Regions from separate parts of the Carnobacterium divergens DSM 20623 genome, predicted to be linked through region 4. Evidence: predicted binding sites of a transcription regulator. Region 4 holds the regulator's gene; each other region holds the start of a gene.
What was found. The regulator LexA, encoded in region 4, represses DNA repair genes until DNA is damaged. The targets are predictions, from matches to a motif close to CNAACANNTGTTNG.
Positions count from the first base shown of each region.

Region 1: BR52_RS02700 (FtsK/SpoIIIE family DNA translocase) is a predicted target of LexA. The motif match lies at 5,545-5,558, and genes of this name have one in related genera.
Region 2: dinB (DNA polymerase IV) is a predicted target of LexA. The motif match lies at 6,082-6,095, and genes of this name have one in related genera.
Region 3: BR52_RS03610 (Y-family DNA polymerase) is a predicted target of LexA. The motif match lies at 3,853-3,866, and genes of this name have one in related genera.

Region 1 covers NZ_JQLO01000001.1:533,915-542,100, reverse strand. The annotation lists gene BR52_RS02715 (ABC transporter permease) at 1-79, opposite strand, end outside; gene BR52_RS02710 (ABC transporter ATP-binding protein) at 69-1,631, opposite strand; gene BR52_RS02705 (BMP family lipoprotein) at 1,844-2,887, opposite strand; gene BR52_RS02700 (FtsK/SpoIIIE family DNA translocase) at 3,151-5,496, opposite strand; gene BR52_RS02695 (DUF975 family protein) at 5,646-6,452, opposite strand; gene BR52_RS02690 (DNA topoisomerase 3) at 6,610-8,186, opposite strand, start outside.
Region 2 covers NZ_JQLO01000001.1:572,775-580,960, forward strand. The annotation lists gene adhE (bifunctional acetaldehyde-CoA/alcohol dehydrogenase) at 1-1,619, shown strand, start outside; gene BR52_RS02845 (metal-dependent transcriptional regulator) at 1,820-2,467, shown strand; gene BR52_RS02850 (metal ABC transporter solute-binding protein, Zn/Mn family) at 2,486-3,412, shown strand; gene BR52_RS02855 (metal ABC transporter ATP-binding protein) at 3,434-4,195, shown strand; gene BR52_RS02860 (metal ABC transporter permease) at 4,196-5,107, shown strand; gene BR52_RS02865 (metal ABC transporter permease) at 5,109-6,023, shown strand; gene dinB (DNA polymerase IV) at 6,131-7,258, shown strand; gene BR52_RS02875 (metal-dependent hydrolase) at 7,395-8,075, shown strand; gene BR52_RS02880 (DRTGG domain-containing protein) at 8,100-8,186, shown strand, end outside.
Region 3 covers NZ_JQLO01000001.1:719,791-727,976, forward strand. The annotation lists gene BR52_RS03585 (sensor histidine kinase) at 1-190, shown strand, start outside; gene BR52_RS03590 (response regulator transcription factor) at 168-800, shown strand; gene BR52_RS03595 (potassium channel family protein) at 904-1,563, shown strand; gene BR52_RS03600 (HesB/YadR/YfhF family protein) at 1,672-1,959, shown strand; gene BR52_RS03605 (hypothetical protein) at 2,150-2,518, opposite strand; gene BR52_RS03610 (Y-family DNA polymerase) at 2,508-3,806, opposite strand; gene rnjA (ribonuclease J1) at 4,154-5,824, opposite strand; gene BR52_RS03620 (DNA-directed RNA polymerase subunit epsilon) at 5,828-6,040, opposite strand; gene BR52_RS03625 (ABC transporter ATP-binding protein) at 6,629-8,186, shown strand, end outside.
Region 4 covers NZ_JQLO01000001.1:1,131,400-1,139,585, reverse strand. The annotation lists gene BR52_RS05545 (hypothetical protein) at 1-275, shown strand, start outside; gene BR52_RS05540 (acetate uptake transporter) at 442-1,056, shown strand; gene BR52_RS05535 (GNAT family N-acetyltransferase) at 1,111-1,545, opposite strand; gene recJ (single-stranded-DNA-specific exonuclease RecJ) at 1,714-4,047, shown strand; gene BR52_RS05525 (adenine phosphoribosyltransferase) at 4,070-4,582, shown strand; gene BR52_RS05520 (hypothetical protein) at 4,634-4,933, opposite strand; gene lexA (transcriptional repressor LexA) at 5,057-5,680, opposite strand; gene BR52_RS05510 (DUF896 family protein) at 5,897-6,136, shown strand; gene tkt (transketolase) at 6,296-8,186, shown strand, end outside.

The sequences.
Region 1 (8,186 bases), 600 kb from region 4:
TGGCTCCTAGAATCAACCCTAGCACTACTGAAAGCACTGGAACTAAAAAATTCTTAAGACGTTCGCTTCTATGATTCAAAATGATTCTCCTCTCCAACAGATCTTTCATTATTTTCAGCGGCTAAAGCAGCTTGAGCTTTTTCTAATGACGAACCCGCCATCAGTAATCCCAACTCTTCTCTAGTTGTTGTTTCAGGGTCAACAATAGCTACGATGTTCCCCTCATACATAACCGCAATGCGATCTGACACATTTAAAATTTCATCAAGTTCAAAACTCATTAATAAAACAGCTTTCTTTTTGTCACGTTGTTCAATTAAACGTTTGTGGATGTATTCAATCGCTCCAACGTCAAGTCCACGCGTTGGTTGGGCAGCAATTAATAGTGAAGGATTACGCTCTAACTCACGAGCAATAATCGCTTTTTGTTGATTCCCACCTGATAACGCACTTGCTGGTACAAATTCATTTGGAGTTCGGACATCAAACTCTTCAATCAATTTTGTAGCATATTGATTGATTGCACGATGATTTAAAAAACCATGATTGCTAAGAGGTTTTTGGTAATAGGTTTGTAAAGCAATATTTTCCTCTAGGCTCATTGGTAAAATCAAGCCATATTTATGGCGATCTTCTGGAATATGACCTAAACCCGTCTCTGTAATTTTTCGAGGAGGTAAATTTTGAACAGCTTTACCTTCAAGGGTGATACTTCCTGATTCTACTTTAGTTAATCCTGTGATTGCTTGAATCAGTTCACTTTGACCATTGCCATCAATTCCGGCAATCCCAACGACTTCTCCTGCACGAACGTCTAAGCTTAAGCCTTTAACTGCCTCTAAGCCTCGAGATTCTTTAACAACTAAATCTTTTATTTCTAAAACCACTTCTTGTGGTGCCGCTTTTATTTTCTTTGTTTTAAATGAAACAGAGCGTCCAACCATCATATCCGCTAGTTCTTGTTGGCTTGTTTTTTTCACGTCAACAGTATCGATACTTTGACCACGACGAATGACCGTACAACGATCAGCCACTTGTTTAATTTCATCTAATTTATGAGTAATCAAGATAATTGATTTTCCTTCTTTAACTAATTCACGCATGATATCAATTAATTCATCAATCTCTTGTGGAGTCAAAACTGCAGTCGGCTCATCAAAAATTAAAATATCTGCTCCTCGGTAAAGCGTTTTAATAATTTCGACTCTTTGTTCCATTCCCACTGAAATATCTTCTACAACAGCTGTAGGATCAACAGATAAACCGTACTTTCCAGATAATTCATTAATCATTTTTTTAGCAGCCAATTTGTCTAAAAATCCTAAACGATTGGGCTCACTACCTAAAATAATATTTTCGGTTACCGTAAATTTTTTCACTAACATAAAGTGTTGGTGAACCATTCCAATTCCCAATTTATTCGCGACACTAGGGGAACTGATTTTAACAGCTTCACCATTGATTTTAATTTCACCAGATGTTGGTTCTAATAAACCTGATAGAATATTCATCAGTGTTGACTTTCCTGCACCATTTTCACCAAGTAGTGCATGAATCTCACCTTTTTTCAGTTTAAGGTTGATATTATCGTTTGCTTTGAACTCTCCAAACTGTTTTGTAATACCAGACATCTCAATTACATAATCTGTCCCTGTCAAGGTTGGTTCACTCCTTTTTTATGTTTGTTGTTTTTCTCGTATAGTATACTTTATTTAAAAAGAAACCGCTACCTAAAATTCTTTTTTATTGATAATATAAGTGCTATTTTTATTTTTTCACATTACTTTTCACAAAAATAGCCGGACAAACATCATCCGGCCACTATATCTGTCATTTATATTAATTAAGGTTTTTCTGGAACTTCGATCTTGCCATCAACAATTTGTTGTTTGTAATCATCTACTGCTTTTTGAACATCATCTGTTAATTGTCCTTTAGATAAATCAACACCGTCTTCTTTCAAGCCATAAGTCAATGTTTCTCCACCTGGGAATTTATCTTTCATTGCATCATTTGAAATATCCACTACGGCTGTTTTAACACCTTTAAGCGTTGAAGCAAGCGTTAAGTTTCCACCTTCGTATTTACCTTCTTCAGTTTGGTCACGGTCAACACCGATTACCCATACTTTTTTCTTAGAGTCAGCCTTCATGATATCTTTAGCTTCTGAGAAGACACCATTACCTGTGTCACCTGCTGCTTGATAAATAATATCAATTCCACTGTTGTACATTGCTGCTGCTAATTGTTTCCCTTTAGCAGAGTCACCAAATGAACCAGCGTATTCAACTTTTACATCGATATCTGGATCAACTGCTTTAACGCCTGCAATAAATCCTGCTTCAAAACGACCAATAACTTCGCCTTCTTGACCACCAACAAAACCTAATTTTTTAGTTTCAGTTGTTTTTGCTGCTGCAACACCTGCTAAAAAGGCTGCTTCATGGTCTTTAAAGATAACTGAAACCACGTTGTCACCTTTGACAACAGAATCAATAATCGCAAAGTTTGTTTTTGGATTTTGTTTTGCTACATCTTCTAAAGCTGGAGCAATTTTATATCCAATTCCGAATACAGTGTTAAATTGTGATTTAACGGCACTGTTTAAATTTGTTACGAAATCTGAGTCAGAGTTAGATTGTAGATAGTTAAAACCATCTTTCCCTTTTTTCAAGTCATGTTCTTTGCCCCAAGCTTGCAAACCTTCCCATGCTGATTGGTTAAATGATTTATCATCTACCCCTCCAACGTCTGTTACCATTGCAACTGTATGCCCCTTAGCAGAACCGCTCTTACCTGAATCCTTTGCTCCGCCGCCACAAGCTGCTAATGTTAAACTAACGCCTAAACCGATTGCTAGTAGACCCACAAGATTACGCTTTTTCAATTTAAAACCCCTCCAAAAAAAATTTGATTGAAAACGAAACGTTAAGTTAACGAATCATTACTCACAACTATTCTACCACCTTTTTATAAAAATTGAAACGTTTTACCGATTAATGAAAGCGATTTACATAAAAAACATTAAGAATTTAATCTTATTTTCATTTAATTATAAAAAATATATCGATTTTATTGATTCCTTTTTTATGAAAACCCTTCATAACCGAACGTTGTTAGAATAAAAAAAGAAGACAAATTGTCTTCTTTTTAGCTTTCATTATTATTTTCAGGATCCGATTGACTTGGTAAATGAGTGATATTCACTTTTCGAGGTTTACTGCCCTCAGATGGTCCAACAATTCCTCGCATTTCCATCTCATCTACCAATCTGGCTGCTCGATTGTACCCAATTCTAAAACGACGTTGCAATAAGGAAATACTTGCTGTTTGCATTTCCAAGACCATTTGGACTGCCTCATCATACAGATCGTCTTGTACTTCATTACTGACTGTTTCTTGAATTTCGGTTGGCATCATTTCCTCTTGATAATTAGCTCCTTGCTGATCGGTAATAAATTCTACAATCCGTTCAACTTCTTCATCTGAAATAAAGGCGCCTTGTACGCGAACAGGTTTATTTTCACCCATTGGTAAAAAGAGCATGTCTCCGCGACCTAGCAACTTTTCAGCCCCGCTACTGTCAATAATAGTTCTTGAATCGATGCCACTTGAAACTGCAAATGCAATTCTTGAGGGAACATTGGCTTTAATAATCCCCGTAATAACGTCAACACTTGGTCTTTGAGTCGCAAGAATCATATGAATACCAGCTGCCCTCGCCATTTGTGCTAAGCGAATAATCGCGTCTTCCACTTCATTACTCGCCACCATCATTAAATCAGCTAATTCATCCACAATTACAACAATATAAGGTAGAAACGGATAATTTTCATCCTTCTCCGTATTTTTAGTGGCAACCATTTTATTGTAACCTGTAATATTTCGCATGCCACTAGCCGCAAATAATTCATAGCGTCGTTCCATTTCCATCACCACTTTTTGCAATGCTTGTGCGGCTTTTTTAGGATTTGTTACAACCGGTGTTAACAAATGAGGAATGCCGTTATAGACATTTAATTCAACCATCTTTGGATCAATCATCATCAATTTAACTTCATGAGGTTTCGCACGCATCAAAATACTCGTAATGATTCCATTGATACAAACCGATTTCCCACTCCCCGTGGAACCTGCCACCAATAAATGGGGCATTTTGGCTAAATCAGCAGTGGCAACAGATCCTGTAATATCTCGACCTAAAGGTACTTCCAATAAATTTTCAGGATGTAGGGGTTGCGCTTCTATAATATCTCTAAAAGCAACAATACTTACTTCACTGTTTGGTACTTCAATCCCAATAAAGGCTTTCCCTGGAATGGGTGCTTCAATACGGATATCCTTTGCAGCTAGTGCTAACGCAATATCATCACTTAAACTAACGATTTTACTAACTTTAACCCCAATCGCTGGCTGTACTTCATATTTTGTAACTGCTGGTCCCAAATTAGCTTTCGTTACCTTAGCATCTACGCCAAAGCTTTTGAAAGTCGCTTCTAATTTGGTTACATTTTCTTGAATCAAGGCATATTCATTCGACTGATCCAATGCTTCAATTGCATTTAACAATGTTGTAGGAGGCAATTGGTAGTCTCGGCTTTCTGGTTCTGCTTTGATTTCAAAGTTCAACTCTCCAGTTGGCTCTGCTTCCTCTTTTACTGGCTCTCTGACTTCTGTTGAAGTAGGTTTTAAATTTTGTTGATAACTGTCGATTTTCAATTCTAACTGCTCTGCTTCGCCTACCACAGCTTCTTTTTCAGCAGCTGCAAGTGCTTGTCCTGGTGAAATTGGTTGGACTCGATTCTTAGACTGTTGCTTAGAATCACCATTGTTTTCTTTTTTTGAATTTTTTTCTTGTTTCACTGTACTCCGCTTCTCATTAAAAGCTTGCCATTTTTTCTGTAAAATTGGGCCATTTTTTTGCAGAACATCTCTTACTTTTATCAACACTGTTTTAAACGATAAATTAAAGAAAATAAAAAAACCAGCAATCATTAAGATACTTGCAATAAAATACGTACCTCCTTGTGAAAATAGAAAATGACTTCCACTGTAAAGCAGTGCGCCTATCATGCCACCGCCAAGCGATTCTTTAATTTGATTATTTCCCATATCCGTCATAAAAAAGCGGAATGTTGCAGGAATTACTTTAACATTCGTCCCCATAATTGGACTAAATAATCTGGCATGAAGAATCACAAGTAAACTAAGATACATAATACTAAAGCCAATAATTTTTTTACTTTTATAGGAAGGTTCTTTGCCTTTTAAAACTAAATATAGACCATATAAACCAAAAGCAACCACACTAACCAAATAGGTATTCCCTACAAAAAAGCGAAATAGGTTCGCAATTAAGATACCAATAAAACCTAATTTGCTTGCCGCGAAAATAGCGGAACAGATAAATAAAAGACCAATAATTTCAATGGAAAGATTCCGTTTTTGTTGTTTTTTTGAGGGTGCTTTTTTTTTCGTCTTCTTTTTTTGTGCCACTCTTCATACTCCTTTCAATCATATTATTCTTTATTATACACAAAAAAGCGGACAAATGTTCTCTCTCCCCTTAAAAAAATCAATTTCTATTGCCTTTTTAACAAAAAAAACTCTTAGTAGATTTCCTACTAAGAGTTTTAATTATACGATTATTCCCCTAACTGTTGAACTGTCAAACGACGGTAATAAACTTGTTCTGAAGTTTTTAGGTAAGGAGTGATGTAAAAACTAATGGCAATAAAATATAGCGCTAAAACAAATGCCAAAATTATTGATGTAACAACTAATGGAGAAGTTCCATTATCCCACCCACTGATACCTATGAAAAACACAACCAACCAAATAATAAGTGGTACGATATACCATAGTATGAATGATAACTGTAAAAAGAAGAAATTCGCTTTTTTACCGTCCATCAATTTACGACTCGCTGTAATTGCATCTAAAATGCCAATCTCTGGATTATCTTTCATGATATTCAATGCTTGGCTATAACTATATGACTTAATAATACCAGGAACCACTAATAATAATGACCATAATGCAGTAAAAATACCAATCATAATAATTAAACCTAACACTTTGAAAAAGTTTTTATTAAATACTTGGAAAATTGAACCGATTGAATAATTTTTTCCATCTACTAAGTCTAAAAATGACCATTTATACCCAACATCTAACACTGAGCTAATAATTTGGGTAATAATCCCTAAAACAAATGATACAGACATTGTACCAATCATTACAGATGTCATCGCGATAAGATCTGCTTCACTAATATTTCCACTATTTGCGCCTGCCAAACCACCTGCAATTGATCCAACACCAGAAATCATATTGGTTACCATTGACATTGCGAAACTAATTAATCCTAAAATGATAAATCCACCAATAGCCGTTCCCCAGTTGCCTTGCAAGCTATTTTTAGCTTCAAGTTTAACTTCTTTAATATTCATAAAATCCTCCTTTTTTAAGTTGCTTAAAAGTCAACTCCTATATAAAGGATAAACTATTCTTATATTCTTGTCTACAAAATAACTTGAATTTTTTTTGTTTCGCTTCTATAAACACTTAAATAAAAAAGCCTGCAAAAAGAGCAGGCTTTCTTTATGATTACTTATTCTCCTTCATGGCAGCTTTTAATGCCAATGCTAAAGGACTTTCAACTTCCTCTTCACTTTGACTATATTTTTTAAGCATTTTCTTTTCTTCGTGTTTTGACATTTTTTTATTTTTCTTATCTCCTATTTTTTCAGAGATATTACAGAACTTACATTTGAAATAAGCACCATTTTTGCCTTCATGAATTTCCATTTTTTTATGGCACTGTGAGCATCGATGCATCGATACTTTTGGATCTTTTCTACGGCGGTAAGAACACTCCGTATTGCTACAAACTAAAATTTTGCCATCACGAGCATTTTTTTCTTTTAACTTTTCACCGCAATCCGGACATGTTTTATTCGTTAATGAGTGATCGGTGTATACTTGATTGCTTGTCTTAATCTCTTTTACTAGACGTGTTGTTTCAGCTTCGATTTGTTTAATAAAGACTTCTTTTTTTAATTTGCTAGCGGCAATCTCTTCTAGTGCTTTTTCCCATTTCGCAGTTAAATCAGGTGTTACAAGTGTTGGATTAACCAGAGTCAATAACTGTCTTCCTTTAGGCGACACACTTAATTTATTTTGTGCACGTTCCATCAACTCACTACTGATTAATTTTTCAATAATTTCAGCTCTTGTTGCGGGAGTTCCTAAACCCGTTTTCTCCATTTTTTGCAAGAGGGTTGCTTCTGTCAAACGACTTGGTGCCTCTGTCAAATGTTTATTGATTGCAAATTGTGGTTTTTTTAACGTTTCGCCTTTTTTATAAGAAGCATCTACTTTAGGTGCCTCCACTTGTTTCCATCCAGCTTCAATCACTTCTTCTTGTTGACATTGGAATTGAATGCCTTCAACTAAAAATTGATACGTCGTTTTTTTAGCTTGATAGGCTGGTAAAAACAATCCTAAGAAGCGCTCTACAACCATTCGGTAAATTTTCAGCTCATCACTTTCCATTTTTTCAACTCTTGGTCGTTCTTCCGTCGGAATAATCCCATGGTGATCGGTTACCTTGCTATTATTGAAAACCCCTTTTTGAGTTACTTGTCCGCCATTTTTTAAAGCTTTCTTTACAACATCCGGTGAAAAACTTTGAACAGCATGTAAACGATCTTTCATTGTTGCTGCCATATCGGTTGTTAAATGCTTTGAATCGGTTCTTGGGTACGACAATACTTTATGACGTTCATACAAAGTCTGCATCAAACCTAACGTTTTCTTAGCTGAAAATTGGTAACGTTTATTAGCATCTCGTTGTAATTCAGTTAAATCATAAGGAATAGGTGCATAATCTGTTTGAATTTTTTCTTTGATTTCATTTACTTTAACTGGTTTACTTTTTAATTTAGTCGCCAATTCTTCGGCTTCTTTACGATCCTTAAATTTGGTTTTAGCGCCTTCAATCAAAGTTGCTTTTTGACCATCCACCATTAAGCTGACGGTATAAAAAGTTTCTGGCATAAATGTTTCTATTTTTTCTTCTTGTTTGCGTACCATTGCTAAAGTAGGCGTTTGAACACGTCCAGCTGACAAGCTGTCTTGATATCTAACCGTTAAGGCTCTTGTTACATTTAAGCCAACCAACC
Region 2 (8,186 bases), 560 kb from region 4:
CTAAAATCTTAATTGCTGAATTAGATGGTGCTGGCGCTGACTATCCATTGTCACGTGAAAAATTATCACCAGTATTGGCGATGATGAAAGCAGAAAGCACTAAACATGCCTTTGAATTATGTGAAACAATGTTAGAACTTGGTGGTCTAGGTCATTCAGCAGCAATTCACACATTAGATGACAACTTAGCACGTGAATTTGGTATTCAAATGAAAGCTTGTCGTATCCTTGTAAACTCTCCAACTGCGCAAGGTGGGATTGGTGATTTATACAACAACATGATTCCATCACTAACACTAGGTTGTGGATCTTATGGTAAAAACTCAATTTCAAAAAATGTTTCAACAATCAACTTATTGAATATTAAAACAATCGCGAAACGGAGAAAAAATATGCAATGGTTTAGACTTCCTTCAAGAGTATACTTCGAAAAAAATTCAGTACAATATTTACAAAAAATGGAAAATGTTGAACGCGTCTTCTTAGTATGTGATCCAGGAATGGTTCAATTCGGATACGCTGACTTAGTAATGAAAGAACTATACAAACGTCAAAATAACGTTAAAATCGAAGTCTTCTCACAAGTAGAGCCAAACCCATCTTCAAACACCGTTAAAGCAGGTACAGAAGCAATGATCGCCTTTGAACCAGATACAATCATTGCACTTGGTGGTGGATCTGCAATGGATGCGGCTAAAGGTATGTGGTTATTCTATGAAAAACCAGAAACTGAATTCTTTGGAGCAAAACAAAAATTCTTAGATATCAGAAAACGTACGTACAAAATTCCATCATTAACAAAAACACAATTTGTATGTATCCCAACAACTTCAGGAACAGGTTCAGAAGTAACACCATTTGCAGTAATTACAGATAGTGAAACACATGTGAAATACCCATTAGCCGACTACGCGTTAACACCAGACGTAGCGATTATTGATTCACAATTCGTGATGAGTGTTCCTAAATCAGTAACTGCTGACACAGGTATGGACGTATTAACTCACGCAATCGAGTCGTATGTATCTGTCATGGCAAGTGACTATACTCGTGGACTAAGCTTACAAGCAATCAAATTAGTTTTTGAAAACCTACGTGATTCTTATAATACAGCAAATGAAGAAGCAAGAGAAAAAATGCATAATGCGTCAACAATGGCTGGTATGGCTTTTGCCAATGCCTTCCTAGGAATTAACCACTCAATTGCCCACAAAATTGGTGGAGAGTATAATATTCCTCATGGTCGTACAAATGCGATCCTAATGCCACATGTTATTCGTTATAATGCTAAAGATCCTTCAAAACACGCTTTATTCCCTAAATACGAATATTTCCGTGCAGATGAAGACTATGCTGATATTGCTCGCTTTATGGGCTTCAAAGGCAACTCAACAGCTGAATTAGTTGAATCACTTGTTCAAGAAATCATCAAATTAGGTAAAGATTTGAACATTGATATGAGTCTAAAAGGTCAAGGTGTCACTCAAGCGACATTAGATACAACCGTAGATCGTATGGCAGAATTAGCTTTCGAAGATCAATGTACAACAGCAAATCCAAAAGAACCATTAATCGTTGAATTACGCCAAATTATTATTGATTCATATATTGGTGAATAAGAAAAAATTAAGCAGAATGAACTTTCCTAAAAAGAAAGTTCATTCTGTTTTTATTTATTAGCTAATTTAATGAAATAAGTTAGTAAATTTAGCGTTAAAAAAGAATAAATCTTGATATTTTAATAGATTTTCGATATGATAATAGTAAAAATTAGGGAAACCTAAAAATAAATTTCCTTAAAAGAAAGGTGAAGCATAAAATGACACCCAATAAAGAAGACTATTTAAAAATTATATTTGAATTAGGCGGAGCCAATCAAAAAATAAATAATAAACAAATTGTAACTGGTTTAAGTGTTTCAGCAGCATCTGTTAGTGAGATGATGTCGAAATTACTAAAAGAAGGCTACATTGACCATACTCCTTATCAAGGAGCACAATTGACAGAAGCTGGTTTACATGAAGCCAGTATTTTAGTACGCAAGCATCGCTTGTGGGAAGTCTTTTTAGTTGAACATTTAGGTTTTTCTTGGAATGAAGTCCATGACGAAGCAGAAGTTTTGGAGCATGTAACGTCTTCTAATCTAGCGAATCATTTAGAAGAATACCTAAATTTCCCAGCCAACTGTCCTCATGGCGGAGTAATTCCTGATAAACAAGGGAAGATTATCGAAAGTCCACTACAAACCTTAGTAGAAATGTCAGTAGATACAGATGTGAAAATTCAGCGAGTATTAGATGATCGTGAATTGTTAGATTATTTAGTGACAGTAGGAATTAACATTGGAGACCAATGTCGAATTACTGAAATAGGTGCTTATGAAGGGCCAATTACATTAACTAAAGATGGGCAGGCCATTCAGATTAGCTATAAAGCAGCCTGCAATTTATTTATTCAACCATTATAAAGTAGGAGGAGAGATTAAATGAAAAAAAACTATCTTCTTATCTTAATAGGACTCAGTTTGTTAGTGATGGTTGGTTGTCAAAATAATTCTTCTCAAAAAGATTCGAATAAGCTACAAGTCGTAGCGACAACCACAATGTTAACCGATTTAGTTGAAAATATCGGTGGAGATAAAGTTCAAGTTAACGGACTAATGGGGCCAGGGATCGACCCACATCTCTATCAAGCAAGTGCAAAAGATGTTACTAAAATGCAGACAGCAGATGTTGTGGTGCATAATGGTTTGCATTTAGAAGGTAAGATGGGAGACGTTTTTGAAGCGTTAAATAAACGAGGCAAAAACGTCATCAAAATTGAAAACGGTCTTGATAAAACTAAATTACTCAAGTCAGAAGACAATTCTAGTCAACCAGACCCACATATTTGGTTCGACGTCTCCATGTGGCAACAAGGAGCCAAAGAAGTTGCTAAAGGATTGATTCAAGCAGATCCAAAAAATCAAGCGACCTATCAAACAAATTTAGATCGTTATCTCGCAGAATTGGTTGAATTAGATCAATACATGATGAATAAGGTTCAAGAGTTGCCAAAAGAAAAACGAATCTTAGTGACCGCCCATGATGCCTTTCGTTATTTTGGTCAACGCTACGATTTTGAAGTAGTCGGATTACAAGGAATCAGCACGCAAGCAGAAGCAGGTACCGGAGATATGCGGAAATTGGCTGATTTTATTGTGAAACACCAAATCAAAGCGGTTTTTGTCGAATCATCCGTCCCTACCAAAACGATTGAAGCGTTACAAGCGGCAACAAAAGCAAAAGGCTTTGACGTAAAAATCGGTGGCGAGTTGTATTCAGATTCTTTAGGAGATGAAAAACACGATACGGCCACTTATATCAAAACATTAAAAGCAAATACAGATACAATTGTGAATGCATTAAAATAAAAAAGTAAGCAGGTGAAAAAAATGGAGCAAACTAAACAAGCAATTTCGATTCAGCAATTAACGGTTGCTTATGATGAAAAACCGGTTCTTTGGAATGTCAGTTTGGATATACCTAAAGGACAATTAACAGCGATTATCGGTCCGAATGGAGCAGGAAAAACAACCTTAATTAAAGCCATTATCAATTTAATTAAACCAGTTGCAGGTGAAGTAACCTTTCAATTTAAAAACCAAATGCAGCAAAGTTATCAATCAAGTAAAAATTTGGTTGCCTATGTTCCACAAAATGGAAGCGTTGATTGGGATTTTCCAGCAACGGTAATAGATGTCGTTGTAATGGGGCGTTATGGACATCTTGGGTGGTTTAAACGTCCTAAAAAAGCTGATTTTGACTTAGCTAAAAAAATGCTAGAAAAAGTAGGGATGACTGAATTTTCAACTCGCCAAATTAGTCAGTTATCTGGAGGTCAACGTCAGCGTGTTTTCTTAGCACGCGCGCTTGTACAAGAAGCGGAAATTTATTTGATGGATGAACCGTTTCAAGGAGTAGATGCCCAAACTGAAAAAATCATTATTGGTCTACTGAAAGAATTAAAAGATGAAGGCAAGACGATTGTTGTGGTTCATCATGATTTACAAACCGTGCCAGAATACTTTGATAACGTTGTACTGGTCAATCAAGCTTTAGTCGCAACAGGTTCTGTAGAAAGTACCTTTACAGCCGAAAATATCGCAAAAACCTATCAAACCGCTGAAAGATTGCCAGAAGAGGTGGGGAAGTAGATGACATTTTGGACTCTTTTTTCAGATTACACTTTTCAAGTTGTGGCACTTGGATCAGCCTTATTGGGATTGCTGAGTGGCGTTATTGGTAGTTTTGCTGTGCTTAGAAAACAAAGCTTATTAGGGGATGCTGTAAGTCATGCTGCGCTACCAGGGATATGCTTAGCCTTTATGATTACGAATATTAAACAGACAGAAGTTTTATTGATAGGTGCTTTGATCTCAGGCTTAGTTGCAACATGGCTGATCATGAGCATTGTTAAGTACTCAAAAATAAAATTTGATAGTGCATTAGCTTTGATTACTTCCGTATTTTTTGGTTTAGGTATGGTTTTTCTAACCTATATTCAAAAAACGCCAGATGCAAATCAAGCAGGATTAAAAAGTTTTATTTTTGGTCAGTCCTCCACCTTATTAGTAGGTGATGTTAAATGGATGCTAGGAATTGGGATGATTATTTTAGTATTAATCTTCCTATTTTGGAAAGAATTTAAATTAATTGCTTTTGATGAAGTATTTGCTAAAAGCATTGGTGTTCCAGTTCATGGCATTAGTATTTTATTATCAGCGATGACAGTCGTAACGATTATTATTGGACTGCAAACAGTTGGAGTTATTTTGATGAGTTCGTTATTAATCGGACCTGCTGTTGCCGCTAGACAATGGACGAATCGGTTAGCGGTGATGGTGAGTTTAGCAGCAGTTTTTGGTGGTGTTTCAGGGGTTTTAGGAACGGTCATTAGTTCCTTAGGTAAGCAAATTCCAACAGGACCAACAATCGTTGTTGTGATTAGTATGATTGTGCTGATTAGTTTAGTGATAGCACCAAATCGTGGGATGTTGTGGAAATTAAAACAGCGTAGGCGTCAAAAAAAAGCATTGACTATCCGCTTAAATCAAGGAGGCGATTAGGATGCATCCAGAATTAGAAATTCAATTGATTGCGATTATTGTTTCACTTGCCTGTTCCTTACTGGGTGTCTTTTTAGTTTTAAGAGGAATGACAATGATGGCTGATGCGATTACTCATACCATTTTATTAGGAATCGTAGTGGCTTTTTTTGCAACTGAAAATTTGGCCTCACCATTTTTAATTGTTGGTGCCGCTTTGATGGGTGTCTTTACGGTTTGGTTAACAGAATTGCTCCATCAAACAAGGCTATTAGCAAAAGATGCTTCAATTGGTGTGGTCTTCCCATTACTGTTTAGTATCGCGATTATTTTGATTTCCCGCTATGCAGGTTCTGTTCATTTAGACACGGATTCAGTACTACTTGGTGAATTGGCTTTTGCGCCATTTGAGCGAATGGTTATTTTTGGAATGGATATAGGAGCACAAGGAATTTACTCAATGGGGATTATTTTAATCATCAACTTAATTTTTATTTTGTTATTTTATAAAGAATTAAAATTAGCCACTTTTGATGCGGTTTTAGCCGCTGCATTAGGATTTTCGCCAGTCATTTTACACTATGCGTTGATGACACTGGTTTCAATCACTGCAGTTGGAGCATTTGAGGCAGTTGGATCAATTTTAGTAGTAGCTTTTATTGTGGGGCCACCTGTTACCGCGTATCTTTTGACAAATGAATTAAAGAAAATGTTATGGATTAGTAGTATTGTGGGTGTGATAGACAGTATCGTTGGATTCCAATTAGCGATGTTTTTGGATGTTTCAATTGCAGGGATGATTGCGGTTATTATTGGGATAACTTTCTTATTAGTCTTTATCTTCTCACCTAAAAAAGGATTGATTCAAGCTGTTAGACAACGAAATCGTCAAAAAAAAGAATTAGCCTATCGATTAAAAATGGAACGTATTAAATAAATTATTTTAAGTTTACTTTCTCGACAGAGAGTAAACTTTTTTTGTTTGTTCTAGCGAAAGAACTTGTGTTCGTGTATAATAAGAAATAAAGATGGAGGTGTAGAAAGATGGAACATGTCGTTTTACAATTTGCAGAACCAGTACGTGACACATCAAGAAAAATTATTCATGTGGATATGGATGCTTTCTATGCCTCTGTAGAAGAACGTGAAAATCCTGAATTAAAAGGAAAACCGTTAGTGATTGCTAGGCATCCAAAAGATAATGGTGGAAGAGGCGTCGTTACGACGGCTAATTACGAAGCGAGAAAATACGGTATTCATTCAGCTATGAGCGCTCAAAAAGCCTATGAACTTTGCCCACAAGCAATTTTTGTTCCAGGTAGACATGAACTTTACCAAGAAATTTCCACTCAAATTCGAGAAGTATTTAAACACTACACAGATATCATTGAACCATTAGCTTTAGATGAAGCTTATTTAGACGTGACAGAAAATAAAAAAGGAATTAGTAGCGCTACGGTTATTGCAAAAATGATTCAAAAAGAAATTTGGGAAGAATTGCATTTAACTTGTTCAGCTGGCGTATCTTACAATAAATTTATTGCAAAACTAGCATCTGACTATAAAAAACCTGCTGGCATCACAGTTATTCCGCCAGAAAAAGCATTGGTCTTTTTAAAAGAATTACCTATTGGAAAATTTTATGGCGTAGGAAAGAAAACCGCTGAAAAAATGCATGATTGGGGCGTTTTTACGGGACAAGATTTAGTTGAAAAAAGCGAGATGGATTTGATTCAACGCTTCGGTAAGATGGGGTATTCCTTGTATCGAAAAGTAAGAGGAATTGATAACAATCCAGTTGAGAGTACTCGAGTGCGTAAGTCAGTAGGACGGGAGCATACGTATGGCCAACCTTTAACGACAGAAGAGGAAATCTTAGCAGAACTTCGTTTTTTAGCTGGAAAAGTACACACTTCTTTAGTAAAAGTTCAAAAACACGGGAAGGTGGTTGTGTTAAAAGTACGTACATCTGATTATGAAACAATGACTAAACGTATTAGTTTGCCTAGTTATGTAAAAGACAGTGAAGAAATTTATTTTCATGCGTTAAATTTATGGGAAGATGTGGGATTGATAGGGAAAGAAATTCGGTTATTAGGAATTACTGTGACCAACCTTGACCCGTTAACATTTGAAAATATTGTTTTGCCACTATGGGAAAAAGAAAAATAAGTTCAAAAATTCTGATGAACAGAGTTTTTGAACTTTTTTATTAGATGCTAGGTGCAAATTAGATGAATAAGTTGTACAATAGAATAATACTAATACAGTTTTTGTGTTTGATTATAACATAGAAGGAGCGATTGAAATGAAGATATCATGGCATGGACAGTCTTGTGTTAAAATTTTAACAGATACAGATAAGCAAATTTTAATAGATCCCTATATTACAGGAAACCCCTTAAGTGATTTGGATGCAGGGACGATTGAAGCTGATGTGATTATTGTCACTCATGCTCATGCAGACCATATCGGAGATACTGCCGAGATTGCCAAACGAACAGGAGCTTTAATTGTTGCAAATGCTGAATTAGCCGGTTTCTTTGCGAGTCAAGGACTTCAAACCCATGGCATGCAAATGGGTGGGAAACATCAATTTGATTTTGGTTTAATCAAAATGACTCCCGCAATACATGGTTCAATGTACGAAGTGCACGGCCAACCCGTTACGTTTGGATTAGCAGCCGGCATTGTTTTTAGTGACGGAGGTCATACTGTTTATCACGCAGGAGATACGGCTTTATTTTCAGATATGAAATTAATCGGAGAATTCAACAAAATCGATTTAGCTTTCTTACCAATTGGCGACAATTACACTATGGGACCAGAAGAAGCCGTAATCGCTAGTAAATGGCTAAAAGCTAATAAAGTTGTGCCAATTCATTACAATACATTTCCTTTGATTGAACAAGATCCAACTGCCTTTGTTGAAGCTTTACCTAAAAACGTAGGGATGGCAATGCAAGTGGGAGAAATAATCGAATTATAAGTTGAAAAAGTCGGAGGATAGCAGATGACAACAAAACATGACCAGATCTTAACGTATATTGAAACGTTACCAGTTGGAGAGCGAATCTCAGTACGTTTGATTGCTAAAAAT
Region 3 (8,186 bases), 410 kb from region 4:
TGATGGTGTTGGTTTTGATACGAAAGAAAGTAAAGCGGGAAATTATGGATTACAAAATATTAAAGAACGTGTAGCAGGTATGGGTGGAATTTGTAAGTTTATTAGTTTCCCTGGTCAAGGAACGAGCATTGAAATCAAGATACCAATTATAAAAGGGAGTGACGAGAATGATCAAAGTATTGCTGATTGATGATCACGAAATGGTAAGATTAGGGGTTTCAGCTTATTTGTCGATTCAACCGGATATTGAAGTGATTGGTGAAGCTGAAAATGGCTTGATTGGGTATGAAAAGGCATTAGAATTAAGACCTGACGTAATCATGATGGATTTAGTGATGGATGTCATGGATGGGATTGAGTCAACAAAAGCAATTTTAAAAGATTGGCCTGAAGCAAAAATCATCATTGTCACAAGTTTTATTGATGATGAAAAAGTTTATCCAGCATTAGAGGCAGGTGCATCTAGCTATATGCTTAAAACATCAACTGCAGGAGAAATTGCAAATGCCATTCGTTCTACATACGCTGGTGAGTCAATTTTAGAACCAGAAGTGACAGGTAAGATGATGGAACGTTTTACTAAAAAGAAAGAACCTGTGTTACATGATGATCTGACTAATCGTGAAAATGAAATTTTATTATTGATTGCACAAGGGAATTCAAATCAAGAAATTGCGGACCAATTGTTCATTACATTGAAGACTGTCAAAACACATGTATCCAATATATTAGCTAAATTAGATGTAGAAGATCGCACACAAGCAGCAATTTATGCGTTTAAACATCATCTTATCAAATAAAAGAAAAGCAAAACCGAATGGAAAGCTGTTGGTTTTGCTTTTTTTTGTTATACTAGAAGAGAGTAAAATTAAAATGAGGCATATATGAAAGGTGATATAAAGAATGAAAAAGAACTTTGCGATTATTGGATTAGGACGTTTTGGCGGTAGTATTTGCCGTACGTTAGTAGAAGCTGGTCAAGATGTATTAGTCATTGACTCAAGTGAAGACCGTGTAAATGAATTTATGAATATCGCGACTCATGCAGTAGTAGCAAATGCTCAAGATGAAAGTGTGTTACGATCATTAGGCATTCGTAATTTTGATCATGTTATTGTTGCAATTGGGGAAGACATTCAAGCCAGTATTTTAGCTACTTTAATGATTAAAGAAATGGGTGTTCCTTTTGTAACAGCTAAAGCACAAAATGATTATCACGGAAAAGTATTAGAACGCATTGGGGCAGATCACGTTGTTCATCCTGAAAGAGACATGGGAATTCGTATAGGACATCATTTAGTTTCTAAAAATGTGGTGGACTATTTGGAGCTGTCAGACGAATATTCGTTAGTAGAATTAAAGGTAACGAATCCAAAATTTTATCGCAAATCACTGGATGAACTAGATTTTAGAGCAAAATTTGGTTTGACAGTCATTGGGATTCGACGCGGACAAGAAATGATTATTTCACCAAAAGCAACAGAAACGATTGAAGAAAACGATACGTTGATGGTTGTAGGATCAGTCATTGATTTAGACCGTTTAGAAGCAATGATGCCTTAACTGTGTAAACAGCAAAATGTGGTTTTTTTAGTATTTATGGTAGAATAGAGGGTGTATGATTGATGGAAAGGAGGAGTCACAAAAGAAAGCTTTTGTGCGATTAATAAAATGAAAATTGAAATTACAGATACTGCAAAAAAATGGTTTGAAGATGAAGTTGGTGTGTCAAATGGAACTTTTGTCCGTTTTTTTGGAAAATATGGTGGAACTAGTCCCATCCAACAAGGATTCTCTTTGGGGATTGAATTAGTAGAACCTCGTAATCCGCTAGGAAGTACTGAAAAAGAAGGCGTAACGTATTTCGTTGAAGACGGCGATGAGTGGTATTTTAGTGGTCATGATTTAAAAGTAGATTATGATGAATTAAAAGATGAACCTATTTATGAATATTTATAAAAATTAAAAAAGACTAGCTCTTAGGTTTTGGGAAACTAAGGGCTAGTCTTTTTTTGCATTATAAAACAAAATATTAATTTAACTATAACGTTTAATTTTTTAATAGTCAATTTATATAAATACCAAATTTATGTTAAAAAATGAAAAAGCACAACAATAAACGGATAGTTTGAAGCGCAATGACCTATTTTTAATTTATTATTTTACTCCATTTTATTTCTTCATAAAGTTGAATGTTTCTGATTTCATCATAGCCAACTTTAATATGATCGATATAAATACCTAATTCATCATAGCCTTTTATTTTTCCAATTGTATCTTTAGCGTAATCACCATTTTCATTAATTTCTTCTATTTGAATCGCTACTTTTTTATTCTTAACAATTGCAGAATCTAAAACAGAAGCTATTTCAAAAGAAGTCATTTGAGGTTTTTGAGAAATGGTATCGGCTAGTTCAGTTGCATCGTTCTCCAATGATTGACTGTGTTCGGATAAATACATTCCTTGCCATTTGACTGTTCCTCGGTCTTGATAGTGATCGTTAAATTTATTTAGCATGACGTTCTTCCTTTCCTGATGCGTGCCCGCCTACTAACGAACTACGCTTGATTGCAGTAGCACCTTCAAGAAGGCTACTAGCATGAATCAGACTATTAAAACCGTACTTAGTACGAACTTTATCAACAACTGTATCTAAATGGTACTCGTTGACTTGTTCATTTATTTCTTTGAAAAGATCTAATTGGATATCTGTACGGTAAACTAGTTTTGAGTAACTGATGCCAATTTGTCGGACACTTTCATCTTTATAATAGTTTCTAAACAAAGTAAGACAGTATTCAATTAATTGCTTGGTATTGTTAGTAGCGGTAATTTTGAGTTGTCGATTAAAGCCTTTGGTTACTTCGTGATTTGAATAGCGTATAAAAAGAGAAATACACTGTGTTTGACAATTTTTTTTTCGTAATCTTGTAGCTACTTGATCAGCCATTTCTTTAATGACTAATTCTATTTCTTTTTGAATGCTATAGTCTTTAAGCAGTATTTGTGAATTGCTGTAAGATTTTTCTAAGGATTTGTATTTAACTGAAATATCGCTACGATCGATTCCCCATGAATGTGCATAAAGCTGTTCACCGATAATCCCCATTTTTTCTTTGAGTATTCCAGGATCAAAATGTGCTAAGTCATAAACTGAGTGGACATTCATTTGAATTAATTTTTTAGCCGTTTGCGAACCAATTCCCCACATATCTGTTAACGAGGGAATCTTCCAAACTTTATCCGCTACATTTTGATAGCGCCATTCGGCTTTAAAATCAGGCGCATTTTTGGCCTCATTATCTAAAGCTAGTTTGGCTAACAACGGATTATCTCCAATTCCAATGGTGGTATACAAACCTAGCTGATGATAGACATCGTACTGGATTTTTCGTGCAATTTCATAAGGAGTAGCATGAAACATTTTTTTAACAGGGGTTATTTTCAGAAAAGCTTCATCAATTGAATAGACTAAAATATCTTCTTCAGCTGCATATTTTCTAAAAATAGCGATAATTTGTTTGTTTTTCTCAATATATAAACTCATACGAGGAGGGACGATGATTAATTGAGGGTGGTGAGGCAAATCAAATTTACGCATCACATTAGAAATCCCTAGTTTTTTTTTTGCAGCAGGTGAACTAGCTAAAATTAACCCACCATTGCTTTCTTCGTTAGACATTACAACAAGCATGGTTTTAAGTGGGTCTAATCCTCGTTCAACGCATTCAACACTGGCGTAAAAACTTTTGATGTCGATACATAAAATATCCGAACGTGGTTCGTTAGAATAGTCCAATTCCAATTCCGTAACAGTTCACCTCTCGTTTTAATAAGATAATCCTATTATACGAACATACGTTCAATAAGTAAAGGCGAACATACACACACACTTGCTTTTTTTTATGTATTTAGTAAAAGAATAAATGTATTGTTATAATTCATGTGAATAATTAATTAATGAAATAGTTGTATTAGTTGTTTTAAAGCGATACATTGAGTAAGAAAAGGCGTGAAGGGAAGTTGAAAATGGTTAAATTAAATTTATTTTAATAAATTTAATTTTTTTAAAATCATTCGATTTTTTATTCATATATGAAACAAAAAAAAGGATTGCTCTAAGTAATTAGAACAATCCTTTTTATAGAATGGTTAAACAGGCATAATGATTGGTAAAATCATTGGATGACGCTCTGTTTTTTCAAATAAGAAAGGTTGTAAACTGCCAATAATCGTTTCTTTAATATATTGTTCAGTTACATTTTCTTCTTTTAGCGCCTCTTTTAAGTTTTTAAAGATAACACGTTGCGCTTCATTGATTAAATCACCAGACTCACGCATGTAGATAAAGCCACGAGAAAGGATATCTGGACCAGCTAAAACGTCTTTTGTTTTATAATCTAAGGTCACAACGACAACAACTAAACCTTCCTCAGAGAGGATTCTACGGTCACGTAGGACCACGTTGCCGATATCTCCAATTCCTTTTCCATCAACATAAACATCACTTGCATTGAAATGACCAGCAGAGCGAGCAGAATCAGCCGTTAATGCTAAAACATCACCATTTGCAAGGATAAATGAATTTTCTTTTGGAATGCCAACTTGTTCTGCAAGGGTCGTATGGATTTTTTGCATTCTAAATTCACCATGGACAGGAACAAAATACTTAGGTTTCATTAAACGAAGCATTAATTTTTGTTCTTGTTGTCCACCATGACCTGAAGTGTGAATGTTGTTGACTTTTCCGTGAATCACTTCGGCACCAGCTTCAGAAAGCAAGTTGATTACGCGGTTTACACTAGTTGTATTGCCTGGGATAGGCGAACTTGAAAAGACAACTGTATCACCAGGTTGAATGGAGATTTGACGGTGAGTTCCGTTGGCAATACGGCTTAGCGCTGCCATTGGTTCACCTTGAGAGCCGGTACATAAAATCGTTACCTCATTTGCAGGCAAACGATTTAATTCGTGAGCATCGATAAATGTATCTTCAGGTGCAGTGATATAACCTAATTGACGCCCAGTGACCATAGCAGCTTCCATACTTCGACCAAAAACAGCAATTTTACGACCCGTTTTTACCGCTGCATTTGCAACTTGTTGGAGACGTGAAATATTTGATGCAAAAGTCGCAAAAATAATTCGACCTTCTACTTTTTGGAAAATACTAGTGATGGATTCACCAACGACTTGTTCGGATTGAGTAAAGTTTGGAACTTCCGCATTTGTACTATCAGATAAGAGTGCTAATACGCCATCTTCTCCAATTTTTGCCATACGGTGTAAGTTAGCAGGTTCACCAACAGGTGTGAAATCGAACTTAAAGTCACCCGTTAAGACAATGTTGCCGGGTGGTGTTTTAACAACGATTCCTAGTGCATCTGGAATACTGTGTGTGGTTCTAAAGAAACTTACACTTGTTTTACGGAATTTTAATACAGAATCTTCACCGATTTGATGTAGTTCCGCATCCCGTAAAAGACCATGCTCGTCTAATTTATTACGAATCAAGGCTAATGCAAGAGGACCCGCATAAACTGGAATGTTTACTTGTTTCAATAGGAAGGGAATCCCACCGATATGATCCTCATGTCCATGAGTAATCACTAGCGCTTTTACTTTATTAATATTTTGAACAATGTAACTATAATCAGGAATCACATAATCAATTCCTAATAAGTCGTCTTCAGGAAATTTAATACCAGCATCTACAATGATAATTTCATCTTGAAATTGAACACCGTACGTATTTTTTCCAATTTCCCCTAGCCCCCCGATACCAAAGACAGCAGCTTCATTGTTTTTTATAGTTGGTTTCATTTCTTAAAACTCCGTTAATTTGAAGTCAGGATTTTTTTGTTCGTAAGCTAAGTGTTTTCCTTCTACTGGTTGAACAAACTCAATATTGTAAGGGGTGTTTTCTTCAACTAGTTTGCGGGCTGCTACCGCTGATTCTGCTTCTACGTATAGGGCTTGAGTGTCCTCACGTTTTGGATTTCTGGTTTTTGTTACTTGATAAGTGACTTTAAAAATCATAATTTTCTCTCCTTATATAACTGCAAAATGCAGTGAATTTATCTAAATAGGCTAAAACTTAAATTCAATTGTTGTGATAGTGCTAACCATACAAAATAAAGGGCTTGATTTGCCCTGTAAGTTGGTTTATTCGGTAATCAGATAGGCCTTTAGTTATAAGTCTAGCTAATTAAAAAAACAGAAAGATACCATTGTTAAAAATTAAGATGAAATTAGTGTTAACGATATTTTTAATAACAGACTCCACTAAGTTGTTATTTTTTCCCGAACAGGTGGCTGTGTTTTAATCACAACATTGTAAGTGTATTTTACCATAATTTTTGAACGAAGTATAGAAAGTAAATCATTCTAAAGGTATCAAATGGGAAGAATCGCTGAAATTGAGACAACTAAGAGAGATTCGATAATAAAAAAGCGTTTATTTTTAATTGATCAACAAGTTTTTATGAATAGTTTGTTTAAATAGCTATTGATTAAAGCAAAAAAATCTGACATAATAGCAAAAATTATGGTATAGTGAAATTATTCAATTTTTTTGTGTTTTATAATATTAAAACACAGTGGTTACGGGGAAAAGGAGATGATAAATTGAAATTAATGTGGCGTTACACGATGAAATATAAGGGATTGGTATTTTTAAATTTTTTAAGCGTGTTTGGCTTTATTTTAATCGAGTTAGGACTGCCGACGTTATTGGCAAAAATGATTGATAATGGAATCGCCGTGAATGATTTCGGTGAGGTTAAGTATTATGGCATGATTATGATTGCAATTTGTTTGATTGGTTTAGTCGCACTGATGTTTCTAGCTTATTGTGGAAGTAAGATCACAACAAGTATTGTGCGAGATATCCGTGACGATATTTTTGAAAAAACGCAATCGTTTTCGCATCGTGAATATGACCAATTTGGTGTGTCTTCGTTGGTAACTAGAACAACAAATGATGCATTTCAAGTGATGCAATTTATGCAAATGATCTTAAGAATGGGAATGATGACACCATTAATGTTCATTTCGAGCTTTATCATGATTGTACGAACTAGTCCTTCGTTGTCATGGGTTGTTTTTGCAGCCATTCCATTTTTATTGATTGGGGTTCTATTAATAGGAAAGAAATCAGAACCACTTTCTGAAAGTCAGCAATCCAATTTGGATGCCATTAACTTGAATTTACGTGAAAATTTAACAGGTCTACGAGTGATTCGAGCCTTTGTAAATGAAAAATTTCAAGAAAAACGTTTTAAAGTAGTTAACGATGCATATGCAACTGTTTCAAAAAAGCTCTTTAAATTAATGGCCTATGCGCAACCTGGATTTTCGGTTGTCTTTAACATTATTTTTGCCGTTGTTATTTGGTTAGGTGTAGGACAAATCAATACAGGTGATTTACAAGTTGGAAATTTAATAGCATTTATTGAATACATTTTCCACGCGTTATTCTCATTTATGCTATTTGCAAATGTCTTTATGATGTATCCAAGAGCAGCAGTTTCTGCTCACCGTATCGAAGAAGTATTGGCAACGGAGCCAGTTATTACAGAAAATGAAAATGGCATTACAGAAACAAAAACACATGGGTATTTAACTTTTGAAAATGTGACGTTTGCTTATCCTGGAAATACAGAAACACCGATTATTCGGGATGTTAGTTTTTCTTCAAAACCAGGTGAAACAATCGCCTTTATCGGAAGCACAGGAAGTGGGAAGTCAACCTTAATTCAATTGATTCCCCGTTTCTATGACGTAACGAAAGGTCGTATTTTATTAGATGGCGTGGATGTACGAGATTACAAGTTAAGTGCTTTACGCAAGAAAATTGGCTATATTCCACAAAAAGCCTTGCTATTTACAGGAACGATTGCTGAAAATATGCGCTATGGAAAATGGAATGCGACAACTGGAGAATTAGAAGAAGCGTCTGATATTGCTCAAGCAAAAGAGTTTATCTCATTAAAACCAGCTCAATACGATGAACTTTTAGCAGAAGGTGGAAGCAATATGTCTGGTGGTCAAAAGCAACGTTTGTCCATTGCACGGGCAATTGTTAAAAAACCAGATGTTTATATTTTTGATGATAGTTTTTCTGCGTTAGATTATCAAACAGATGCAAAATTGCGAGCGCGTTTAAAATCTGAAACAAAAGAAG
Region 4 (8,186 bases):
CTGATTTGCCAGAATTAATGGAGAAATTTCAACAATCTGCAAGTTCTGAGTTTAATGGAATTGTGAACAATCTAGGAATCAATCAATTTAAACGAAGTGAAGGAGATCAAACGATTGTCGTTCTTGATATTTATTATGAATCGCTTAGTGACTATGATGAGCGGACTACCTATGAACGCAGTCAAGTTGCATGGAATGACATTTGGTTTAATCCAACTAATAAGCATAAAGAACTTTCAGTTGAAGTTTTTGAAGTTCTAAATAAAACCTTTTAAACAAGAGCAACTTACATTAAATGTAAGTTGCTCTTTTTAGTTAAAAATGATGGAAAGATTAGTTATTTCATAAGTGTTTTGAAGGGTAAAAAAAAGAATTGACTCTTAGTAGCTTAGATGGTATTTTATACAGGTTGGCAATTTTAAATAAAGGGGAATATCATTAATGAAAAACGAGCAACATCACGTAAAACAAGTTATAATTGATCCGACAGCGATTGGATTGTTTGGTTTAGCAATGGTTACTTTAGTAGCCTCATCTCAAAAATTAGGCTGGACAGAAAACGTAAGTGGCGTGTTGCCATGGGCAATTTTCTTAGGCGGAATTGCTCAGTTGATTGCTTCTAACTATGATGCAAAACATAATAACGTATTTGGCGCAACAGCTTTTGCTGGTTACGGACTATTTTGGTTAGGAACAGGAATGAGCTGGATGATTCAAAATGGTTTGTTTGGAGAAGTGCTACAAGCTTCTTTCGATCCAAATGAATTAGGTTTTGCTTTCCTTGGCTACTTTATTTTCACAGTCTTTATGACCGTGGGAGCTTTAGAAACAAACAAGGTCTTATTCTTTATTTTCTTTTTAATTGACTTTTTATTCCTAGGATTGTTTATGTCAACTTTTGGAATTGCAACAGACTTCTTCCACATGATGGCAGCAGTTGCGGAATTTTTAATTTCAATTTTATCATTCTATGGCGCAGCAGCAGCTGTTTTGAATGGTCACTTTGGCTTTACGTTCCTACCAATCGGCAAGCCTTTTGGGATTATCAAAAAATAATTAAAGTAAAACCTTCAGTTAAGCAACGAACAAATTGCTTAACTGAAGGTTTTTTTATTTTTTAATCATATCAATATGAGGAATTTCATCTTCTAAATAAATCTCGCCATTGATTGGTTCAAAGCCAAATTGACTATAGAACTTTTGTAAATAAGCTTGTGCTTGAATTTCAACGGCTTGATTTGGAAAGCTATCATCAATTGTTTTTAAAATAATCGTTAATAACTCTTTGCCTAAGCCAGTCCCACGTTGTTCTTTCACTGTTAAAATACGGCCAAACATTAATTTTTCTTGACTTGGAATGATGCGTCCATAAGCCTGTATCTGGCCATTTTGTTCATTAAACACATGGATGCTGATTAAATCCTTATCGTCTACATCTGGATAAAAACATTCTTGCTCGACAATAAAAACGTTCACTCGAGCTTGATAGATTTGAAAAAGTTCAGTCGTTGTTAATTCATTAAATCTTTTTATTTTCCACGTCATCACATTAGCCCCTTTAGTTGATTTTATTAGTTAATCATAGTATAAAATTAAACGAAATGATTTGCAATTAGAAATAAACGGCTAAGAATTAAAAAGCGAAAAAATCAAGAGTTCAACTACTTTATTTTCTAAAAATTTGGTATACTAAATAAGTTGGGAGTGATTAGATTGTTAAAATCTCGAATGAACTGGAAATTAAATCAACCACAAACGAATGAAGCAGCGATTACAGCTTTAAGCGAAGAACTTTCGACTTCTCCGTTAGTATCGACTTTACTAGTTAATCGTGGTTTGGATACAAAAGACAAAGCACAGCATTTTTTGAAACCAGATGAAACTTGGATTCATGATCCATTTTTAATGTATGATATGGAAAAAACCGTTGAACGAATTACGCAAGCAATTGAACATGGTCAAAAAATAGTCGTTTATGGCGATTATGATGCTGATGGCGTAACAAGTACGGCTGTTTTAAAAGAAACGATTGAAATGCTTGGTGGTGAAGTAGATTTCTATATTCCAAATCGATTTACAGATGGTTATGGACCGAATGTCCAAGCTTTTGAAAGATTGATTGAAGAGGGAGCGGAATTGATTGTGACGTGTGACAATGGGGTTTCAGGTCACGAAGCAATTGCTAAAGCTAAGGAATTAGGAATTGATGTGATTGTAACGGATCACCATGAAATGCCAGAGATTTTGCCAGAGGCATATGCAATTGTTCATCCAAAACATCCACAAGGAGCGTATCCTTTTGGTGAATTAGCTGGAGTAGGTGTTGCCTTCAAACTAGCAACCGCATTATTAGGCGAGTTTCCAACTGAACTAGTAGATCTAGTAGCGATTGGAACTATTGCTGATCTAGTTTCATTGACGGATGAGAACCGAGCATTAGTGATTTTAGGGCTAGAAATGTTAAAAGTTTCTGAACGATTAGGTTTTTTAGCATTAGCAAAAGTTGCAGGAATAGAAAAAGAGACCATTACAGAAGAAACGATTGGCTTTACCATCGCGCCTCGTCTAAATGCTGTCGGTCGTTTAGGTGAAGCAGGGCCAGCAGTTGCTTTATTAACGACCTTTGATGAAGAAGAAGCAATCGAGCTTGCAACCTTTATTAATACAAAAAATGAAGAGCGTCAAGCCTTTGTGGCAAAAATTACGGAAGAAGCCTTCCAAATGATTGCAGAAATGAAAGAAACACCGTCTGTGTATTTATTAGCGAAGTCCGATTGGCACGAAGGGGTACTTGGAATTGTTGCAAGTAAAATTGTTGGTGCCACAGGAAAACCCGCACTTGTGTTGAATATTGACACTGAAAATGGAATCGCTAAAGGTTCTGGACGGAGCATTAGCGCGTATAACTTATATGATGCAATTAATGAAGTCCGAGATTTAACCACCCATTTTGGTGGACATCATATGGCAGCAGGTCTAACACTGCCAATTGAACATATTGAGACCTTACAAACACAACTAAATCAGTATGCGTTAACGCATGATTTAGTCGGAAACTTGAATGAAGAACTAGTAATTGATGAAACGATTGAATTAACAGATATCACCGTTGCAACGATTGAAGAATTGGCTAGTTTAGCGCCATTTGGCACAGACAATCCAAAGCCTGTTTTCTTACTTGAACATGTTCAAGCAGAAGACATTCGTAAAATTGGTGGCAACAACGCTCATTTAAAACTTAAAGCAACAAAAAATAAGGTGAATTTAGACGTGATTGGCTTTCAATTAGGTGCAGTTGCTGATGAAATCAACGACAATTCTGAAGTGTCGTTAGTCGGAAAGCTTTCTATAAATGAATGGAATGGCAACCGTAAGCCTCAGTTGATGCTTGAAGATATTTCAATGGATGGACTTCAAGTTGTTGATTTGAGAGGGAGCAATTTAGCAGCAGGTCTTTGGGTACAAGGCGCAGCTTGTTATCTATTTTATAATAAGAAAAGCTACCAAACCCATAATGATAAAGTTCCAATGGGCAGTGAAAGTGTTTTGATTGAGTCCAAAGAAGATGCTGAAGCTTTTAAAACGCAACATTCAACCTTTGTATTTATCGATTGTCCAAACGAATTAGAATGGATTTCGTCAACGATTCGGGGAAATACACCAGAAAAGTTAGTTACTGCCTTTTTTAGTGAATCAGAAAGTTACCTAAATGGGATGCCAAGCCGAACACAATTTGGAGAATTATTTAAATTCGTAGCAACACACAAAGATGTTGATATTCGACATAAGCTGTCTATTTTAGCAAATTATCTAAAAATCAAAGATAACTTATTAATTTTCATGATTAACGTGTTTTTTGAACTAGGATTTGTTACAATAGACAATGGCGTAATGAACTATGTCGAAGATGCTCCAAAAAAAGAGTTGTCTGATGCAGAAAATTACCAAAAACGACTAAATCAAATAGAAGCTGAAAAAATCTTGCTGTACAGCCATTTTGCAGAATTAGAAATCTGGTTAAAACAACAAATTAATGAAGCCTCGTAAAATTTGAATGGAGGATTTATAGATGGATTTAAAACAATATATTGCAGATGTAAAAGACTTCCCTGAAAAAGGAATTATTTTCCGTGACATTTCACCCTTAATGGCAGACGGAGAAGCTTATCGTTATGCAACTAACGAAATTGCAAAATACGCAAAAGACAAAGGCGTTGAAATGATCGTTGGACCAGAAGCTCGCGGATTTATCGTAGGCTGCCCAGTGGCCTATGAATTAGGAATCGGTTTTGCTCCTGCTCGCAAAAAAGGCAAACTGCCAAGAGAAACAGTTGAAGTTAGCTATGGTTTAGAGTATGGATCAGATGTTTTACAAATTCACAAAGACGCTATCAAACCAGGTCAAAAAGTGATGGTTTGTGATGATTTACTAGCAACCGGTGGAACCATTGCAGCGACGATTCAATTAATCGAAAAATTAGGTGGAATTGTTGTAGGAACAGCTTTCTTAATCGAATTAACAGATTTAAATGGTCGTGCTCAAATTGAAGGATACGATATCTTCACTTTAATGGACTACTAAAATAAAAATCCCCCTCAAGTTAGATTGATTCTAACCTGAAGGGGATTCTTTTTATGCGATTGATTTTGGATTTTTAGGAGAGCGTCCTAGGACAAACTCGATAATCGTTAAAACAACTAAAATACCAACGATAATTGCAAACCAATTAGATGTTTGAATGCCGAAATCCCAAGTGTTATAAATCCAGATGACAATGCCACTATAAATAATTGAAAGAATATTCAAAACAGCAAATGCCCATAAATTTCCATTTTCTTTATTGCGTAAGTACATAACGGAAAGACCAACACTTAAAAGAATCCAAGCAACTTGAATCAATAAGCTAAACCAATAAAACAATAATGCAACCATTTCACTTAACCTCCTTATGTGAGAATAAAAAAAGCCTTATATACAAAGTTTAGCACAATTATTTGTAGAGACAACTAAAAAGCATTAAAAAAGAGCTTCCTAATAAAGGAAACTCTGAAAGTCTTAAAAAATGTGACTCCGGTATAATCCAACAACTTTTCCAAGAATGGTTACTTCACTAAGAATAATCGGATCCATTCCATCGTTTTCAGGTTGCAAGCGGTAATGATCTTTTTCTTTGAAGAATCGTTTACAAGTTGCTTCATCTTCACTTGTCATAGCAATCACGATATCGCCATTATCAGCATTTGATTGTTTGCGAACAATTACAGCATCGCCATCTAAAATTCCACAATTGATCATACTTTCACCACGAATAGTTAGCATGAACAACGCTTCATTTGCATATTGCAGATGAGGAGGTAGTGGGAAATAATCAGTGGCTTCTTCAACTGCTAATATCGGTTCACCAGCTGTAACGGTTCCTAGAAGGGGAATCTTATCCATTGGGACACCAAGTTTAGACAATCCAAGTGCAGTTAACTCAATAGCACGAGGTTTACTAGGATCTCGTTGAATAAAGCCGTTTTTTTCTAAACGTGATAAGTGGCCATGTACCGTTGACGTTGAAGAAAGAGATACAGCAGTACCAATCTCACGAACAGTTGGGGGATACCCTTTTAGTTGAACTTGTTCATGTATGTACTGTAATACTTCAATTTGTCTAGATTCTGGAGTTTTACGCATGATTAAATGCACCTCGTTTCTTTATCAATTTTCTTAACTATAGAATACCATAAATAATCACAGAATTCAAACAGATGTTCGGTAAAAATTAAATTTCTATTCCTAGTGTCTTGAAAGCTTTGTAAGAATAAACTAATTTTTAGGCAAATGGATATATTTTCAGCTTAATTTTTGATATAGTTAAGAGGTCAAATGAAACGAGATGGAGTGAATTAAATGCTATCTAAAGAAAAAATAGCCCGAATTAACGAGCTAGCCAATAAGTCTAAGAGCGAAACCCTCAGCTTATCAGAGCAACAAGAACAAAAAGAATTAAGAGAAGAATATTTACAAGCTTTCCGCGGTGGAATGAGAAATCATATCGAAGGAATGAAAGTTGTCGACAATGATGGGACAGACGTTACTCCTGAAAAGTTAAAGCAAATTCAAAAAGAAAAAGGATTACACGACCGCTAAAAATAAGAAGGAAATGAGACATATAAGTAGAAAACGCTTTATCAATTGTTAAAATTTGGCGTTTAATCGTTAAAATAAATACAATAATTCTATGAAAGCGTTGCGTAAAACGATTTAAAACAGTAAAATAGAGATATTAAAACTGAAAGGATGATTTAATTGTTCGATACAACTGACCAACTTGCAGTAAACACGATTAGAACACTAAGTATGGATGCGATTCAAAAAGCAAACTCAGGACACCCAGGTTTACCAATGGGGGCTGCTCCAATGGCGTACACGCTATGGACAAAACATTTAAACGTAAACCCAAGCAACTCATCATGGGTAAATCGCGATCGCTTTGTACTTTCAGCAGGACACGGTTCAATGCTATTATATAGTTTGTTACATTTATCAGGTTACAAACTATCAATGGAGGATTTGAAAAATTTCCGTCAATGGGATAGCTTAACCCCTGGTCATCCAGAAGTACATCATACAGATGGTGTTGAAGCAACAACAGGTCCTCTTGGACAAGGAATTGCAAATAGTGTCGGAATGGCAATGGCAGAAGCTCATCTAGCGGCAACGTATAATAAGGAAAATCATCAAATCGTTGATCATTATACCTATGCTTTATGTGGTGATGGAGATTTAATGGAAGGCGTATCAGCTGAAGCAGCAAGTTTAGCAGGTCATTTAGAGCTAGGCAAACTTGTGGTATTATATGATTCAAATGATATTTCATTAGATGGTCCTACTTCAAAAGCTTTTACTGAAAATGTAGGCAAACGTTTTGAAGCGTATAATTGGCAACATATTTTAGTTAAAGATGGAAATGATCTAGCTGAAATCGAAAAAGCGATTGAAGCAGCAAAAGCAGAAACTAAAAAACCAACTTTAATTGAAGTAAAAACAGTGATTGGCTTTGGTGCTCCAAATGAAGGAACATCTAAAGTTCACGGCGCACCACTTGGAATGGATGGAATCGAAGCGACTAAAAAAGCTTACGGTTGGGATTATCCAGCGTTCACTGTTCCAAATGAAGTAGCTACACGTTTTAAAGAAACAATGATTGATCAAGGAGCTAAATCAGAAAGTGAATGGAATGAATTGTTCGCTTCATATAAAGCTGAATATCCAGAATTAGCTGCTCAATTTGAATTAGCAATGTCTGGGAACTTACCAACTGATTGGGATAAAGAATTACCAGTTTACGAAGAAGGCGAAAGTGCTGCTTCTCGTGTGACAGGTAGTGAAACCATTCAAGCATTGTCAAAAGCTATTCCATTTTTCTGGGGTGGATCTGCAGATTTATCTGCTTCAAACAATACAATGGTTGCTGGTGAAAAAGATTTTGAACCAGGTCAATATGAAGGACGCAACATTTGGTACGGTGTTCGTGAATTTGGAATGTCAGCTGCAATGAACGGAATTTCATTACACGGTGGTTCAAAAACTTATGGCGGAACATTCTTTGTATTTACAGATTATTTACGTGCAGCAATTCGTTTAGCGGCTATTTCAAAAGCACCTGTAACGTATGTGTTTACACATGATTCAATCGCTGTAGGAGAAGATGGTCCGACTCATGAACCAGTAGAGCAACTATCTAGCTTACGCGGTATGCCAAACTTGTCTGTAATTCGTCCAGCTGATGGAAATGAAGTGGTTGCTGCTTGGGAACAAGCAATTACCTCAACTGACCACCCAACAGTATTAGTCTTGACTCGCCAAAACTTACCTGTCTTGCCTGGAACAAAAGAAAACGCACGTAAAAACGTTGCTAAAGGCGGTTACGTAATTTCTCCACAAGATGGTGATCAACCAACTGGAATTCTAATAGCAACAGGTTCTGAAGTTGCCTTAGCAATCGAAGCACAAAAAGAATTGAAAAAACAAGGCAAAGACGTTTCAGTAGTATCGTTACCAAGTTTTGATTTATTTGAAAAACAAGATGCAGCATACAAAGAGAGTGTCTTGCCAAAAGCAGTTAGAAAACGTATGTCAATTGAAATGGGCGCAACCTTTGGTTGGGAACGTTACGTTGGACTTGATGGCGTAATGC